DNA from 3 places in the Cobetia sp. LC6 genome. Region 2 is predicted to be linked to each of the others. Evidence: predicted binding sites of a transcription regulator. Region 2 holds the regulator's gene; each other region holds the start of a gene.
The links. Region 2 encodes LexA, which represses DNA repair genes until DNA is damaged. Its sites were predicted from a motif close to TACTGTNTANNTANACAGTA; they were not measured.

Region 1 (4,802 bases), 240 kb from region 2:
ACCCAGGCTTGGCAGGCTCTCGCGCGCCATCATCAAGAGCAGATGGCCGATGTGCATCTGAAGGACCTGTTTGCCGAGGATGCGGCGCAAGGGCGTGACCGAGTGGCGACCTTCACGCGCTCCGCTGCGGGGCTGCGTCTGGATCTCTCCAAGCAGCGCCTCAAGGGCGAGACCCTGGAGCTGCTGCTGGATCTGGCGCGCGAAACCGGCGTCGAGCAGGGCATCAAGCGCCTGCTGGCCGGTGAGCATGTCAATCGCTCCGAAGACCGTCCGGCGCTGCACGCCGCGCTGCGTCTGCCGCGCTCCGCCAGCCTCGAGGTGGATGGCGAGGATATCGTGCCGGCCATCCACGAGAGCCTCGAGCACCTGGCCGAGATGGTCGATACCTTCCACAGTGGCCAGTGGCGTGGCGCCACCGGCAAGCCGATCACCGATGTGGTCAACCTCGGGGTCGGTGGCTCGGACCTCGGCCCGCTGATGGTCTCCAGCGCTCTGAGCGATTGCCGCCCCAAGGACATCCACGAGATCGGCGTGCACTTCGCCTCGACCATGGATGGCTCCCAGCTGGCGGACTATCTGGAATCCTTCAGCCCGGAAACCACGCTGTTCATCCTGTCCTCCAAGTCATTCTCGACCATCGACACGCTATCCAATGCCCGCACCGCGCGCGACTGGCTGAAATCACGTCTCGACCCGGAAGGGCGCCTGGAAGCGCTGATCAACCGTCAGCACTTCATCGGCGCTTCCGCCAAGCCGGAGAAGATGACCGAGTGGGGCATCGCGCCGGAACATCAGCTGCTGTTCTGGGATTGGGTCGGCGGCCGCTATTCGCTGTGGGGCACCATCGGCCTGCCCATCGCGCTCAACGTCGGCATGGACAACTTCCGTCGTCTGCTGGCCGGGGCGCATGAGCTGGATGAGCACTTCCGCACCGCGCCGCTGGAAGACAATCTGCCGGTGCTGCTGGCGCTGGCGGGTATCTGGAACAACAACTTCCTCGATATCCGCGCCCACTCCATCCTGCCCTACGACGGTCGTCTGGAATACTTCGCCAGCTACCTCGAGCAGCTGGAGATGGAATCCAACGGCAAGTCAGTGACCAACGATGGCGAGATGATCGACTACTCGACCTGTCCGGTGCTGTGGGGCCAGCTGGGACCGAACGCCCAGCACGCCTTCTATCAGCTGCTGCACCAGGGCACCCAGGCGGTCGAGTGTGACTTCATCGCACCGATGTGTCGTTATGATCATGTCGAGGACGCCGAGACGCGCGCCCACCTCAAGGCACAACACCGCCTGACGCTGGCCAACTGCTTTGCCCAGTCACGTGTATTGATGCTTGGCGATGACGCCATCCCCGGTGATGAGGCGCAGCCGAACCACAAGCGCTACCGTGGCAATCAGCCGTCGACCACGCTATTGCTGGAAGCGCTGACACCGGAAACGCTGGGGGCGTTGATTGCGCTCTACGAGCAGAAGGTCTTCGTGCAGGCCACCATCTGGGATATCAACCCGTTCGATCAGTGGGGCGTGGAGCTGGGCAAGCAGATCGCCACCGCCACCGAAGCGACCATGACCACCGGCGAAGGCTTCGAGATGCTGGATGCCTCCAGCCGCGCGCTGATCGAAGCGGTGTGGGCAGCACAGGATCAGGACCCGCGCTGAACCCGCGGCGGATGTGAGTGAGGGGGGCGAGTGAGAGAGTGTGTGAGGGCATGCCGATATGCCGTGCAAGACGAGTGGCGGCGCCAGTCGCCGCTCTCTGTTGATTTATACAGTATTCTCGCTATCCTATAAGCGAATCAATCGTTTACACTAGACAGCACGACGCGGACCGTCGAAAACCCTGCTTCCAGCGCATGAACGCTCGAGAGATTCCTAGCCATCTTGAAGCGTGGGAGGGGCGGTGTCGCGGGCTGGCGTGTTGTCGGGAGTGCTGATGGCCAATTCCCTCTTTCCGTCAGATACGGCAGCGATGCACACCACCGCGCCCGTCAAGGGGCTGCTGTACCTGCACGGCTTCAATTCGGCCAGTTGTTCGCCCAAGGCGCGCTTGATGCAGCGCGCGGCAGAGCAGTTCGGCCTGCCGTGCGTGATGCCGGATATCCCTCCGGCGCCCGATGCGGGTCAGGCGGCGGTCAACGCAGCCTATCTCACGCTGTGTGAGCGCCTGGCGCTGGACCCCGCAGACCCCGCCTGTGATGACGCCATCATGGTGATCGGCAGTTCCATGGGCGGTTTTCTGGCCACCTGGCTGGTCGCGCGTGAGGCCGCACGCCTCGAAGGGCCGGCTGGTCCCTCCCAGAGCGTCTGGCGTCTGGGGCCACGCAGTGTGCTGATCAATCCGGCCGTGCGTCCCGCGCGACTGGTCAGCGAATGGCTCGGCTCGGTGCATGCCAATCCCTATACCGGCGTGACGTTTACCGTCACCGAGGATTTCGGCCCCGGGCTGCTTGCATTGGAAGCGGAGCCTGTCACGGCGCAGCGCACCCTGGTGCTGTTGGCGACGGCCGATGAGACATTGGATGTCAATGATGCCGCAGGGCTCTATCAGGGAAGCCGCTTGATCATCACGCCGGGTGGTGATCACGGCTTTGCGCAGTTGGCGGAATATCTGCCGGCGATCATGGCGCATGGCGGACACCGGCTGGCCCCCGCCACCGCAGCGGCGATGCATGTCGCGCCGGACTAGCAGGTCACGTGTGTGGTGCTTTCTGCCAGACCCGCCGCCACCCGCCACGACTTGGCTGGACACGGCATCTCCTGGCATGACATGGATTGCCACGACATGGATCGCCACGATACGGATTGGCACGACATGGCAGGGCGTTTGATGCTGAACGCCAGGCGCCGGTCTCTCATTTTTCAGGAATCCGTTGTTCGTCTCGCGCACGTGAAATGGCGAGTCGGATGGCGGACGTCAACACCAAGGACACAAGGCTGCGATGAGTCAGTACAGCGCCAGTTCCATTGAGGTCCTCTCCGGCCTCGAACCGGTCCGCAAGCGGCCCGGCATGTATACCGACACTTCTCGGCCCAACCACCTGGCGCAGGAAGTCATCGACAACTCCGTCGATGAGGCGCTGGCGGGGCACGCGAAGGAAATCCGCGTGCGCCTGCTCGAGAATGGCGGTATCGAGGTCGGCGATGACGGTCGTGGCATGCCCACCGACATCCACCCCGAGCATGGCGTGACCGGCATCGAGCTGATCCTCACCAAGCTGCACGCGGGGGGCAAGTTCTCCCAGGACAGCTATCGCTTCTCCGGCGGCCTGCACGGCGTGGGCGTCTCGGTGGTCAATGCGCTGTCGACGCGTCTGGAAGTGGAAGTGTGCCGCGATGGCCTGCGTCAGCGCATCGCCTTCGAGAATGGCGAGAAGGCCGAGGAACTGACCCGGATCGGCACCGTCGGCAAGCGCAATACCGGCACCCTGGTGCGCTTCTGGCCGGACGAGAGCTACTTCGACAGCCCGCGCCTGGCGATGCCGCGTCTGCGCCACCTGCTGCGTGCCAAGGCCGTGCTGTGTCCGGGGCTCAAGGTCGTGCTCATCGAGACCGATGGCAGCGAGACGACCTGGCATTACGAGGATGGCCTGCGCGATTACCTGCTCGGTGCCACCGATGGCTTCGAGCGTTTGCCGGAATCGCCGTTCGTCGGCCATTTCGAAGACGAGGAGCACGGGGTCGACTGGGCGATCCAGTGGCTGCCGGAAGGTGGCGAGCTGGTACAGGAGCCCTACGTCAACCTGATTCCCACGCCGCTGGGCGGTACTCACGTCAATGGTCTGCGCTCCGGTCTGCTCGAGGCGCTCAAGGAATTCTGCGACTACCGCAGTCTGCTGCCGCGTGGCGTCAAGCTGAGCGCGGATGACCTGTGGGAGCGCGCCGCCTTCGTGCTGTCGGTGAAGATGCTCGATCCGCAGTTCGCCGGCCAGACCAAGGAGCGTCTGTCCTCGCGCAGCGTCGCCGCCTTCGTCTCCGGCGTGGTCAAGGACGCCTTCTCGCTGTGGCTCAACCACCATGTCGACCAGGCCGAAGCGCTGGCGGAACTGGTGATCTCGGCGGCCCAGCGCCGCCTGAAGAGCGCCAAGAAGGTCGCGCGCAAGAAGGTCACCTCCGGGCCCGCGCTGCCGGGCAAACTCTCGGATTGCGCAAGCTCCGACCCTGCCGAAAGCGAGCTGTTCCTGGTCGAGGGTGACTCCGCCGGCGGCAGTGCCAAGCAGGGGCGCAACCGCGAGACCCAGGCGATCCTGCCGCTGCGCGGCAAGATCCTCAATACCTGGGAAGTCGAGTCGCATGACATCTACTCTTCCCAGGAGGTCCACGACATCGCGGTCGCCATCGGCCTGGACCCGGGCTCGGATGACCTCACCAAGCTGCGCTATCACAAGGTCTGCATCCTGGCGGATGCCGACTCCGATGGTCTGCACATCGCCACGCTGCTGTGCGCGCTGTTCGTGCGTCACTTCCCGGCGCTGGTGGATGCCGGGCGCGTCTTCGTCGCCATGCCGCCGCTGTACCGCATCGATCTGGGCAAGGAAGTGCACTACGCCCTGGACGAGAGCGAGAAGGCGCACATCCTCAAGCAGCTCGAAAGCAAGCGTGGCACGCCCAATGTGCAGCGCTTCAAGGGTCTGGGTGAGATGAATCCGCTGCAGCTGCGGGAAACCACCATGGCGCCGGACACCCGCCGTCTGGTGCAGCTGACGCGCAGCGTGGATGATGGCACCCACGAGATGCTCGACATGCTGCTGGCCAAGAAGCGCGCCAGTGATCGCAAGAGCTGGCTCGAGGACTACGGC
Region 2 (4,802 bases):
TCTCGGTCAAGAAGACCATGATGATGGCCCAGCGTCTCTACGAGGCGGGTTACATCACCTACATGCGTACTGACTCGACCAATCTGTCGGCGGACGCGGTGGCCACGGCGCGCGACTTCATCAGCGAAGAATACGGCAGCAACTACCTTCCTGAAGCGGCCAACGTCTACTCCAGCAAGGAAGGCGCCCAGGAAGCGCACGAAGCGATTCGTCCTTCCGAAGTGTCGCGCCGTGCGACGGATCTCGTCGGCATGGAGCGTGACGCCGAGCGTCTGTATGAGCTGATCTGGCGCCAGTTCGTGGCCTGTCAGATGCTGCCGGCCGAATACCTGTCGTCCACGCTGACCATCGAAGTGGATGGCTATGAGCTGCGCGCCAAGGGCCGTGTGCTCAAGTTCGACGGCTACACGCGTGTCATGAAGCCGATGGGCAAGAAGGAAGAGGACCAGTCGCTGCCGGATCTTGCCATCGGCGAGAAGCTGGACCTGGTCGAGCTGCAGCCGCTGCAACACTTCACCAAGCCCACGGCGCGTTACACCGAGGCCAGCCTGGTCAAGGAGCTGGAAAAGCGTGGTATCGGTCGTCCGTCCACCTATGCCGCCATCATCTCCACCATCCAGGACCGTGGCTACGTGGCGCTGGAAAACCGCCGCTTCTATGCCGAGAAACTGGGCGACATCGTCACCGATCGCCTCAGCGAGTCCTTCAAGGATTTGATGGACTTCGGCTTCACGGCGCGCATGGAAGACTACCTCGATGAGGTGGCCAACGGCGGGCGCAACTGGCGCGAGCTGCTGGACACCTTCTACGCCGAGTTCAAGGCCGAGCTGGACCACGCCCAGTCCGAAGAGGGCATGCGTCCGAACCAGCCGGTGCCGACGGACATCGCCTGCCCGACCTGCGGGCGTGAGATGCAGATCCGTACCGCCTCGACCGGGGTGTTCCTGGGCTGTTCCGGCTACAACCTGCCGCCCAAGGAGCGCTGCAAGACCACCATCGATCTGCTGCCGGGCGATGAGGCCGTGGCGGCCGATGCCGGTGAAGATGCCGAGACGGATGCGCTGCGCGCCAAGCGTCGCTGCCCGATCTGTGCCACCGCGATGGACAGCTACCTGATCGATGAGCAGCGCAAGCTGCACGTCTGCGGCAATAGCCCGGACTGTGTCGGTCACGAGGTCGAGGAAGGTCAGTTCCGCATCAAGGGCTACGATGGCCCGGTGATCGAGTGCGACAAGTGCGGTTCCGACATGCAGCTCAAGACCGGGCGTTTCGGCAAGTACTTCGGCTGCACCAACGAGAATTGCAAGAATACCCGCAAGCTGCTCAAGTCCGGTGAAGTGGCGCCGCCGAAGATGGACCCGATTCCGATGCCGGAACTTGCCTGCGTCAAGGTCGAGGACCACTACGTGCTGCGCGACGGCGCCAGTGGCCTGTTCCTGGCGGCCAGCCAGTTCCCCAAGAATCGCGAGACGCGCCCGCCGCTGGTCAAGGAGCTCAAGGCGCACGCCGACGAGTTGCCGGAGAAGTATCACTTCATTCTCGAGGCCCCGGATCAGGACCCGGATGGACGTCCTGCACAGATTCGCTTCTCGCGCAAGGTCAAGGCTCAGTACGTCATGACCGATGAAGATGGCAAGGCGACCGGCTGGAAGGCGACCTACGACAACGGCCGCTGGGTCGTCGAGGACAAGCGCAAGGGAGCCAAGAGCTGATGAGCCAGCGTGCCCGTACCAATCAGCTGCTGTATCAGGCCGAGTTGCTGCTGGCCCAGTCAGCGGTCTCTGGCGACGATGAGCATGCCGTGGCGCGTCGCATGGCCGGTGAAGAGGGCGCGCTCGCCCTGCTGGAGCTGGCGCTGGCCTCATTGCTGGAAGAGTGTGCCGTGACGGCGCGCTGGCCGCAGGGGAGCTGGCGCGAGCGCCTGGCCACACCACCGACGCCCATTGCCGAGGTCGAGCAGCTGCGCAGCCTGCTGGAACGTCCTGACAGCTGGTTGTCTGAGCTGATCGCGGATGTGACCCGTCTGCATGAAGAGGGTGGCGTCGCTCGCCGCGAGGAATCGCGTTCGCGGGGTGATGGTCTGATCATCGCGGCAGCCTCGAGCGACTCGCTGGCCGAGCGTCTCAGCGCCGCCATCACGGCATTCAAGGCGCTGCTGCCGCAGCTGCGCGAGTCGAGCGTCGAGTGGTAGGTCAAGGCGCTGATATGGCGCTGCACGTTGGTGATGACTGGCGCATGGCGATCGGGTGACGTTTCGCCTTCACGGGTGCTAGACTGATCGCATTGTGGCAAGCCCTGCACTCTCCGGTACGACCATGGCTCTGGCTGTGGTCGTACTTTTTTCTGCGTCGCTGATGGCAACGCGGTGCCGGGCTTGCCAGCCGTCGCGCTGACGATTACAACGACGCCGGTATCTCACGAGGTGCCGTGCAGGAGGAATGACGTGTCCGATCCCGCCGTACTTGAAATTGTGCAAATGGAAGATGGTGAAGTGATTCTGCGCGCCGCGGAAAGCGAAGGTGAGCCGCTGCTCAGCATTCGCATTTCAGACGAGGCCGCTGATCTGCTGCGTGACAATCGTTTCGAGGTCGCGCGTGAGATGATCGACCACGCCATCACCCGGACTCGCCTCTGGGATGGCGAAGAAGACGAGGATGAGCAGTCAGAAGGCATCGTGCACTGATGCATCGCTCGCGCTTCGCGCACAAAAAACCCGCCTCGAGGCGGGTTTTTTTGTGCAATGCGTGCGGCTTTTCTGTTGCTTAAAGCGCAGCTGGTCAAGACCTCAGTGCAGGCCACCATCGCGGATGACACCTACCCCGAGGCCCTCGATCTCCAGGCTGTCCGTGCGCAGGTCGACCTTGATCGGTGAGAAGTCCTCGTTTTCGGCTTCCAGCCACACATAGTGCCCGTCACGGCGGAAGCGCTTGACGGTGACTTCATCTCCCAGGCGTGCCACCACGATCTGCCCGTCACGCACGCTGGTGGTGCGATGCACGGCCAGCAGGTCGCCTTCCAGAATTCCCACATCCTTCATCGACACGCCGCGCACACGCAGCAGGTAGTCGGCAGCCGGCGAGAAGTAGTCGCTCGGCAGCGGGCAGTGACGGTCGATATGCTCGCTGGCAAGAATCGGGCTGCCGGCGGCCACTTCCCCGATCACCGGCAGACCATCGTTGGCGCTCTCGTCGACGTCAGCCAGCGACGGCACGCGAATGCCGCGTGAGGTGCCCGGCACCATCTCGATGGCGCCCTTGCGCTTGAGGGCACGCAGATGCTCCTCGGCGGCATTCGGCGAGCGGAAGCCCAGCGCCTGGGCGATTTCGGCCCGCGTCGGCGGGTAGCCAGAGGACTTGATGGTCTTGATGATGAAGTCGAAGACATCCTGCTGGCGCGGAGTAAGCGGCTGGGTCATGGCATTGCCTTTGGCCTGGGCGGCATCTTGAGCTGACGGCACGGGGTGTGCATCCATACAACTGTCATTGTATCCAGTCATGGCAGTCATGCAAGGCATCGTGGCTTGTGTGGAGGCCTCAAAGGGCAGGTAGTCGTCGAGATATCGCTGTCTGCCGACTTGGCTTGTCGATATCCAAGGCAAGCTGTCGAGAGGGCAATCCGGTGTGGCCCTGCGGGGTGGTCTGTCACCGAGCACGACGAGTCCTTGAATCGGAACGGTCTGCATTGAAGGAATATCAGGCTCGACTAAACCTTTGGCGTTTGAAACGCGAGAGAATTGTCAGTCGTGACATGGCGCGCTAGAATCAAAGTGTTTCAAACGAATGTTCGCCGATGGCAGTGTTCGGATGTGTCGTGCTCACGTGTGCCGTGGTCAAACGAGCCGATATCGTACGTGGCTTTCCGGTGAACCTGCACCACCTCATGAGAGAGTCGCCGCGCGGCGCTTGCGTCGTGACCTACGACTCCAGTCCTCTTCTACCTGACAAGGGTTCCGCCCATGGCCCAGACCGATACCGTTACCCGCATCCTCGATACTGCCGAGGTGCTGTTCGCCGAGCGTGGTTTCGCCGAGACCTCATTGCGCAACATCACCAGCAAGGCCAAGGTCAATCTGGCGGCGGTGAACTACCACTTCGGGTCCAAGAAATCGCTGATCCAGGCGGTCTTCGCGCGCTATCTCGATCCATTCAGCGAGCGTTTCCACGCGGCGCTCGACAGTGTCGAGCAGCAATACGCCGGGCGTCAGGTGCCGCTTGAGGTCCTGCTGGAGGTGATGGCGCGTACCGTGCTGGAGGTGCCGGCCGAGCGCAACAGCCTGCGCACCTTCATGCGCCTGCTCGGGCTTGCCTACACTCAGGGTCAGGGCCATATGCGGCGCTATATCCGCGAGCATTACGGCACGGTCTTCAGCCGCTTCGCCGAGCTTCTGAAGCTTGCGACCCCTGATCTGCCGGACAACGAGCGCTTCTGGCGCCTGCACTTCATGCTCGGTAGCGTGATCTTCACCTTCTCGGGCCTGGATGCACTGCGGGATATCGAGGAGGCCGAGTATGGCCATCACACCACGGTGCGTGAGCTGATCCAGCACATGCGTCCGGTGGTGGTCGCGGCGATGGCAGCGCCGTTGCCGGCCTCGCTCGGGGATGGTGAGGCGGTCACCCAGGCGGCCAGCTGATGGCCTGCTGGGTAGCGGTGGATCTCTCGCGCCAGAGCCTTGAGATACGCAATGACGCGCCGAGTGGCAGTCGTGATGCGCCGCCCTGCGCGGCTGCCCCTGACGCGCTGGTGCACGCCTGCGCGATCTCCAGCGGCCTCAACGGTATCGGCGAGCTCGATGGCAGCGG
Region 3 (4,802 bases), on a different contig from region 2:
ACCGTGGTGGAAGCCTGGGAATCCCACGATGCGCTGCAGGCCCACCGTGAGACCGAACACATGCAGCGCTTCCGCGACAACGCCGGTGACTGGATCGCCGATGGCGATATCCGCATCCTGAGCCCGGCGGGCTGATAGACAGAACAGCATTGGGAAAGACCCAAAAAAGCCCGACCTCCAGGAGGCCGGGCTTTTTTATCGGGCTTGCTGTCATGACGGCATATCATTTACCGCTACAACCCCGGTTTCACTCCTGCGGCTGATCCTCGGACAATTGCATGATCATGCGCGTCGTCAGGTAAAGGCGTGGCACGACGCTATCGACCAGCACGAACTCCTGATCGCTGTGATAGCCGCCGCCGACGAGACCCAGGGATTCGAGCACTGCCGGTTTATCGGAATCTGCATGATAGGCGTAGGCTGCATCGGTGCCGCCACCGATCTCGACCGCTTGCAGTGTCTGCCCCAACTCTTGATAGATCTTCTGGGCCTGCTCGGCCAGCTGCTGACTCTGCGGATTGTCAGGCAGCGGCGGACGCCCCTTCTCGAGGTGGAACTCCACTTCGGTATCATCGATCAACTGGTTCTTCGTGATGGCCTGCGCTTCTTCCAGGACACGCTGATACTCGCTGCTATCGAAGTAGCGCATATCACCTTCCGCCCTGGCATGCTCCGGAATCACGTTGCGCTTGACGCCGCCCTCGACGATCGTCCAGTTGAGCGTCGTCTCCTTGTCCGCATCATCAAGCTCATTCAACTGCAGCAGCTGATGAGACAGCTCCATGATGGCGTTGCGCCCTTCCTCTGGTGCGCCACCGGCATGGGAGGCACGGCCCTTCACCTCGAGAAACGCATAGTTGATGCCCTTGGTGACGACGGTGACGGCATCAACTCCCGGGTCAGCGAAGGTAGGCTCGAATACCAGCACGGCATCCTGATCTGCCGATAGCTCATGAATCAGGTCATGCGAGCCAGGCGAGCCCTTCTCCTCATCAGGATTGAAGACAACCGTCACCTGGCCATAGTCATCAAACCCGAGCGACTTCAGCGCCTCGAGACTGTGCAGAATAACGGCTGCGCCACCCTTGGCATCGCCCACGCCCGGGCCATAGGCACGCCCATCCTCGATACGGAAGGCACGCTCCGTGGCGGCGCCTTCATCGAAGACGGTGTCGTAGTGAATCATCAACATTATCTTGCGACTGCCATCTCCCTGCAGGCGACCGACAATCGTATTGCCGCCATAGGTCTTGGCAGGGTGCGTTTCCACCTGTGCGCCAAGCGCTTCGAGATGCTGGGTCAGCATTGCCTCAACGTCATTCAAGCCTTCACGGTAGCCCGTTCCCGAATCCAAGTTGACCAGTGATTCCAGCGTCTCCAGCAGAGGTGCTCGCTGTTGCTCGACGGCATCCTGCACATCCTGATAGTCCGCCGCTTGCGCACTGGCACTGCACATACCGCATGCCAAACCCACCGCCAACATCGGAAGCCGCATTTTCCACCTCTAATATTTTTATATAAGGAATAACGAAGGTAAGGCGGATATCAGGCAAACGCAAACGCGAGGCCTACCGGGAAATTTTTTCTGCTAGCAGCTTTACCTGCCGTCCACCATTGAACACAGGTGCACTTCATCTGATCTGCGTCTCGTGAATGTGCAGCACTCGCAGGGATTATCGGTTGCCTGAGGGCTTCTCAGCGCCGATACTGTATATGAATACAGTATCGAAAGGAGACCCCACCCATGACCGTATCTGCCGCTCAACCGTCCCACGCCTCGCTGGCTCGCCCTCATCCAGCGCCGGAGCCCTGTGCGCTGCCGCACCCTCACATCACGGGGCGCGCTGGCATTTCCGGCTTCCCCTCGCCGGCCGAGGATTACGCGGGGCGCACGCTGGACCTCAACGAGCGGCTGATCAAGCGCCCGGCAGCGACCTTCTTCATGACGGTGGCGGGTGACAGCATGGAAGGCTTCGGCATCTATGAGGGTGACACCCTGGTGGTAGACCGCTCCATCGATGCCCGCCCCGGGCATATCGTGGTGGCACTGGTCGAGGGTGAGGTGGTGGTCAAGCGTTATGAGCTGATCGGTCAGCGCCCCTATCTGAGCTCCGGCAATGCTCTGTATCCGCCGGTCGCGATCTTCGACCTCGAATGCCAGGTCTGGGGGGTGGTGCGTTCCGTCATCCACGAATACGCGGTATGAAGACGCCGATGATCGGACTGGTCGACTGCAACAACTTCTACGCCAGCTGCGAGCGAGTGTTCGACCCGCGCCTGGAGGGCCGCCCTGTCGGCGTGATGTCCAACAATGACGGCTGCGTGATCGCGCGCTCCAACGAACTCAAGGCGCTGGGCGTGGAGATGGGCACCCCCGCCTTCCAGCTACAGTCACTCGTCCGTGAGGGGCGCATCCACCTGCTCTCCTCCAACTATGAGCTGTATGGCGACATGTCGGCGCGCGTGCGTGAGGTGCTGGAGGAATATTCCGCCGGGGTCGAGCCCTACTCCATCGATGAGATGTTCGTGCGTTTCGATGGCTTTGATCGCAACTCGATGCTGACATTGAGCCGCACCCTGCACCGTAATGTCCGCAAGTTCACCGGCATTCCCGTATGTGTCGGGGTCGCGCCAACTCGAACGCTGGCCAAGTTGGCCAATCGCGCTGCCAAGAAACGTCCGGAATTCGGCGGTGTCTGCGTGCTGGAACCCGATGAAGTCGGCACCCAGCGCCTGCTGGCCGATACGCCACTGGGCGATGTCTGGGGCGTGGGCCGACGACTGGTCGAACGCTTGGCACTGCAAGGCCTGCACACTGCCTGGGACCTGCGCTGCGCCGACCCGCGCGCCATCGGCCAGCGGTATTCCGTGGTACTGGAACGCACCGCGCGCGAACTGCAAGGCACGCTCTGCTTCGAGATGAATGATGCCGATGACGCCCGCCAGCGCATCATGACCTCGCGCTCCTTCGGGCGCATGACCGGTGACTTGAATGAACTCAGGGATGCCATCCGCCAACATGCCCAGCGCGGCGCCGAGAAGCTGCGCCATCAAGGCAGCCTGACACGCGCCGTACTGGTCTTCCTCAAGAGCAATCGTCACCGACCCGACCTGCCGCAATACTCACCCAGCACCATCGTCGAGCTGCCCGCCCCCACCAATGACAGCCGCGAGATACTCGCCGCCGCGCAACAGGCGCTGGAGCATATATACCTGCGCGGCTATCGCTTCATGAAGGCTGGCGTGATGCTGCTCGACCTCATCGACCAGCCACGCGAGCAACTCTCGCTGCTGGAAAGCGAAGATGACATCGCCAGGCGTGAACGCAGTCAGCAGCTGATGGCGACACTGGACGCCATGAATCAGAAGATGGGCCGCGGCACCGTGCGTCTGGGCGTCGCACGCCCCGACGCCGCCTGGCAACTGCGCTGCGCCCACCGCAGCGCCCGCTACACCACCAACTGGCAGGAATTGAAGCGGTTGCGTTAGTGGATATGAACTGACTTCTCCACTGCAGGAACAGAAACGATGGAAGTGCCTGAGCCTAAACCCAGGTACAAAGAGGCAGCCCAAGAACAAGCTCAATAACAATAGCCCCCATAACCCGTCTGGATATAGCCAAGGGTCATGAGGGCTTGGGTAAAGCTAGCATCTAGGAGTTGCTTGAAAGGTTATACCAGCTTAAGCAGCGACCTGCTCTCTCAAGCGTTGAGACTCAAAGTATTCTTCAGCCGCAATAGTGGTCTTGAAATCAGCATCACCATGACCTATTTCAATCACCGCCTCTCGAATTGAAGAGAGTTCAACATGGAAGAACTCTTTGCGCAGATTCACGGCATTCACTCGATGATGTGAAAACTTGCGGTGAAGTGCTGTTTCCATCGCCGGAGCATCATCTGAGAAGATCAAAGCATGAACGTCAAATGAGAACGGTACGCTGGCATCACCTAGCTCTTTCACACGATCCATAGGATCGAGGCGACGAGTCATACCAATCTTGTAGACATTTTCGCCAAAAGAACCAATATTACTGATGATATAGACGTAACCACGACGTGTCTGCTCTGCCAGACTCTTGGTACGTTCCTTGGCTGCTTCCGCTTCCTGTAGACGCTGCTCGAGATCAGCCACTTTGGCTTCAGCCAATGCTCGCTCCTCTGCTGACGCCTGCTCAAGCTCATTCTTGGCGCGTGCAAGAATATCTTGATACATCTCTTCCTCACGCTGCGCAGCTTCGATAGCAGTTCTGTATTCCTTTTCAGCCCTGGCCTCTTCTCGCATTTGCTCACGAATGATTCGCTGCTCTTCAACCTCTTCTTTCTTCTTCAGCGTGTATTGATATTGAACCCCACACTCCTCGTATTTGAGAGCGACATAATCAGTATTCAGCCCACAACGGAGTGATGCAACCAGCTTCTCAAGGTCACTCGCAATTTTTTCGAACTGACTCAATGTTCGCTCGAAATTAGAAGGACTATGTAGTGGTCAAGTGCTTTTGGCCACCGAGCTTTGAGCATTCCAGTAGTTCTTTTCTGCCAAATTCGGCGGTATCCCATCGTTATGCTTGTGCGGTCGGAGGCTGCTGTAGTAACCGATCATATAATCAGTGACAGATCGCTTCGCCGCAGCAACATCGGGATAGCCGATCTCTGGTATCCATTCCGTTTTCAGGCTTCTGAAGAAGCGCTCTGTTGGGGCATTGTCCCAGCAATTGCCACGGCGACTGAGACTCAGTGTCATTCGGTAGCGCCAGAGCATCTGCCGGAATGCCCGGCTGGTGTACTGGCAACCCTGATCCGAAT

Region 1: QQF40_RS02000 (YqiA/YcfP family alpha/beta fold hydrolase) is a predicted target of LexA. The motif match lies at 1,761-1,780, and genes of this name have one in related genera.
Region 3: QQF40_RS10590 (LexA family protein) is a predicted target of LexA. The motif match lies at 1,706-1,725, and genes of this name have one in related genera.

What each region holds. Positions count from the first base shown of each region.
Region 1 covers NZ_JASSPL010000001.1:460,665-465,466, forward strand. Annotated here, with positions in the region: gene pgi (glucose-6-phosphate isomerase) at 1-1,665, shown strand, start outside; gene QQF40_RS02000 (YqiA/YcfP family alpha/beta fold hydrolase) at 1,940-2,692, shown strand; gene parE (DNA topoisomerase IV subunit B) at 2,946-4,802, shown strand, end outside.
Region 2 covers NZ_JASSPL010000001.1:219,506-224,307, forward strand. Annotated here, with positions in the region: gene topA (type I DNA topoisomerase) at 1-1,712, shown strand, start outside; gene QQF40_RS00990 (DUF6586 family protein) at 1,712-2,191, shown strand; gene QQF40_RS00995 (hypothetical protein) at 2,444-2,683, shown strand; gene lexA (transcriptional repressor LexA) at 2,786-3,415, opposite strand; gene QQF40_RS01005 (TetR/AcrR family transcriptional regulator) at 3,956-4,633, shown strand; gene QQF40_RS01010 (L,D-transpeptidase) at 4,633-4,802, shown strand, end outside.
Region 3 covers NZ_JASSPL010000008.1:202-5,003, reverse strand. Annotated here, with positions in the region: gene QQF40_RS10600 (putative quinol monooxygenase) at 1-135, shown strand, start outside; gene QQF40_RS10595 (glutamate carboxypeptidase) at 248-1,456, opposite strand; gene QQF40_RS10590 (LexA family protein) at 1,745-2,206, shown strand; gene QQF40_RS10585 (Y-family DNA polymerase) at 2,215-3,489, shown strand; gene QQF40_RS10580 (GIY-YIG nuclease family protein) at 3,682-4,281, opposite strand; partial or broken gene QQF40_RS17150 (hypothetical protein) at 4,330-4,461, opposite strand; partial or broken gene QQF40_RS10575 (IS3 family transposase) at 4,486-4,802, opposite strand, start outside.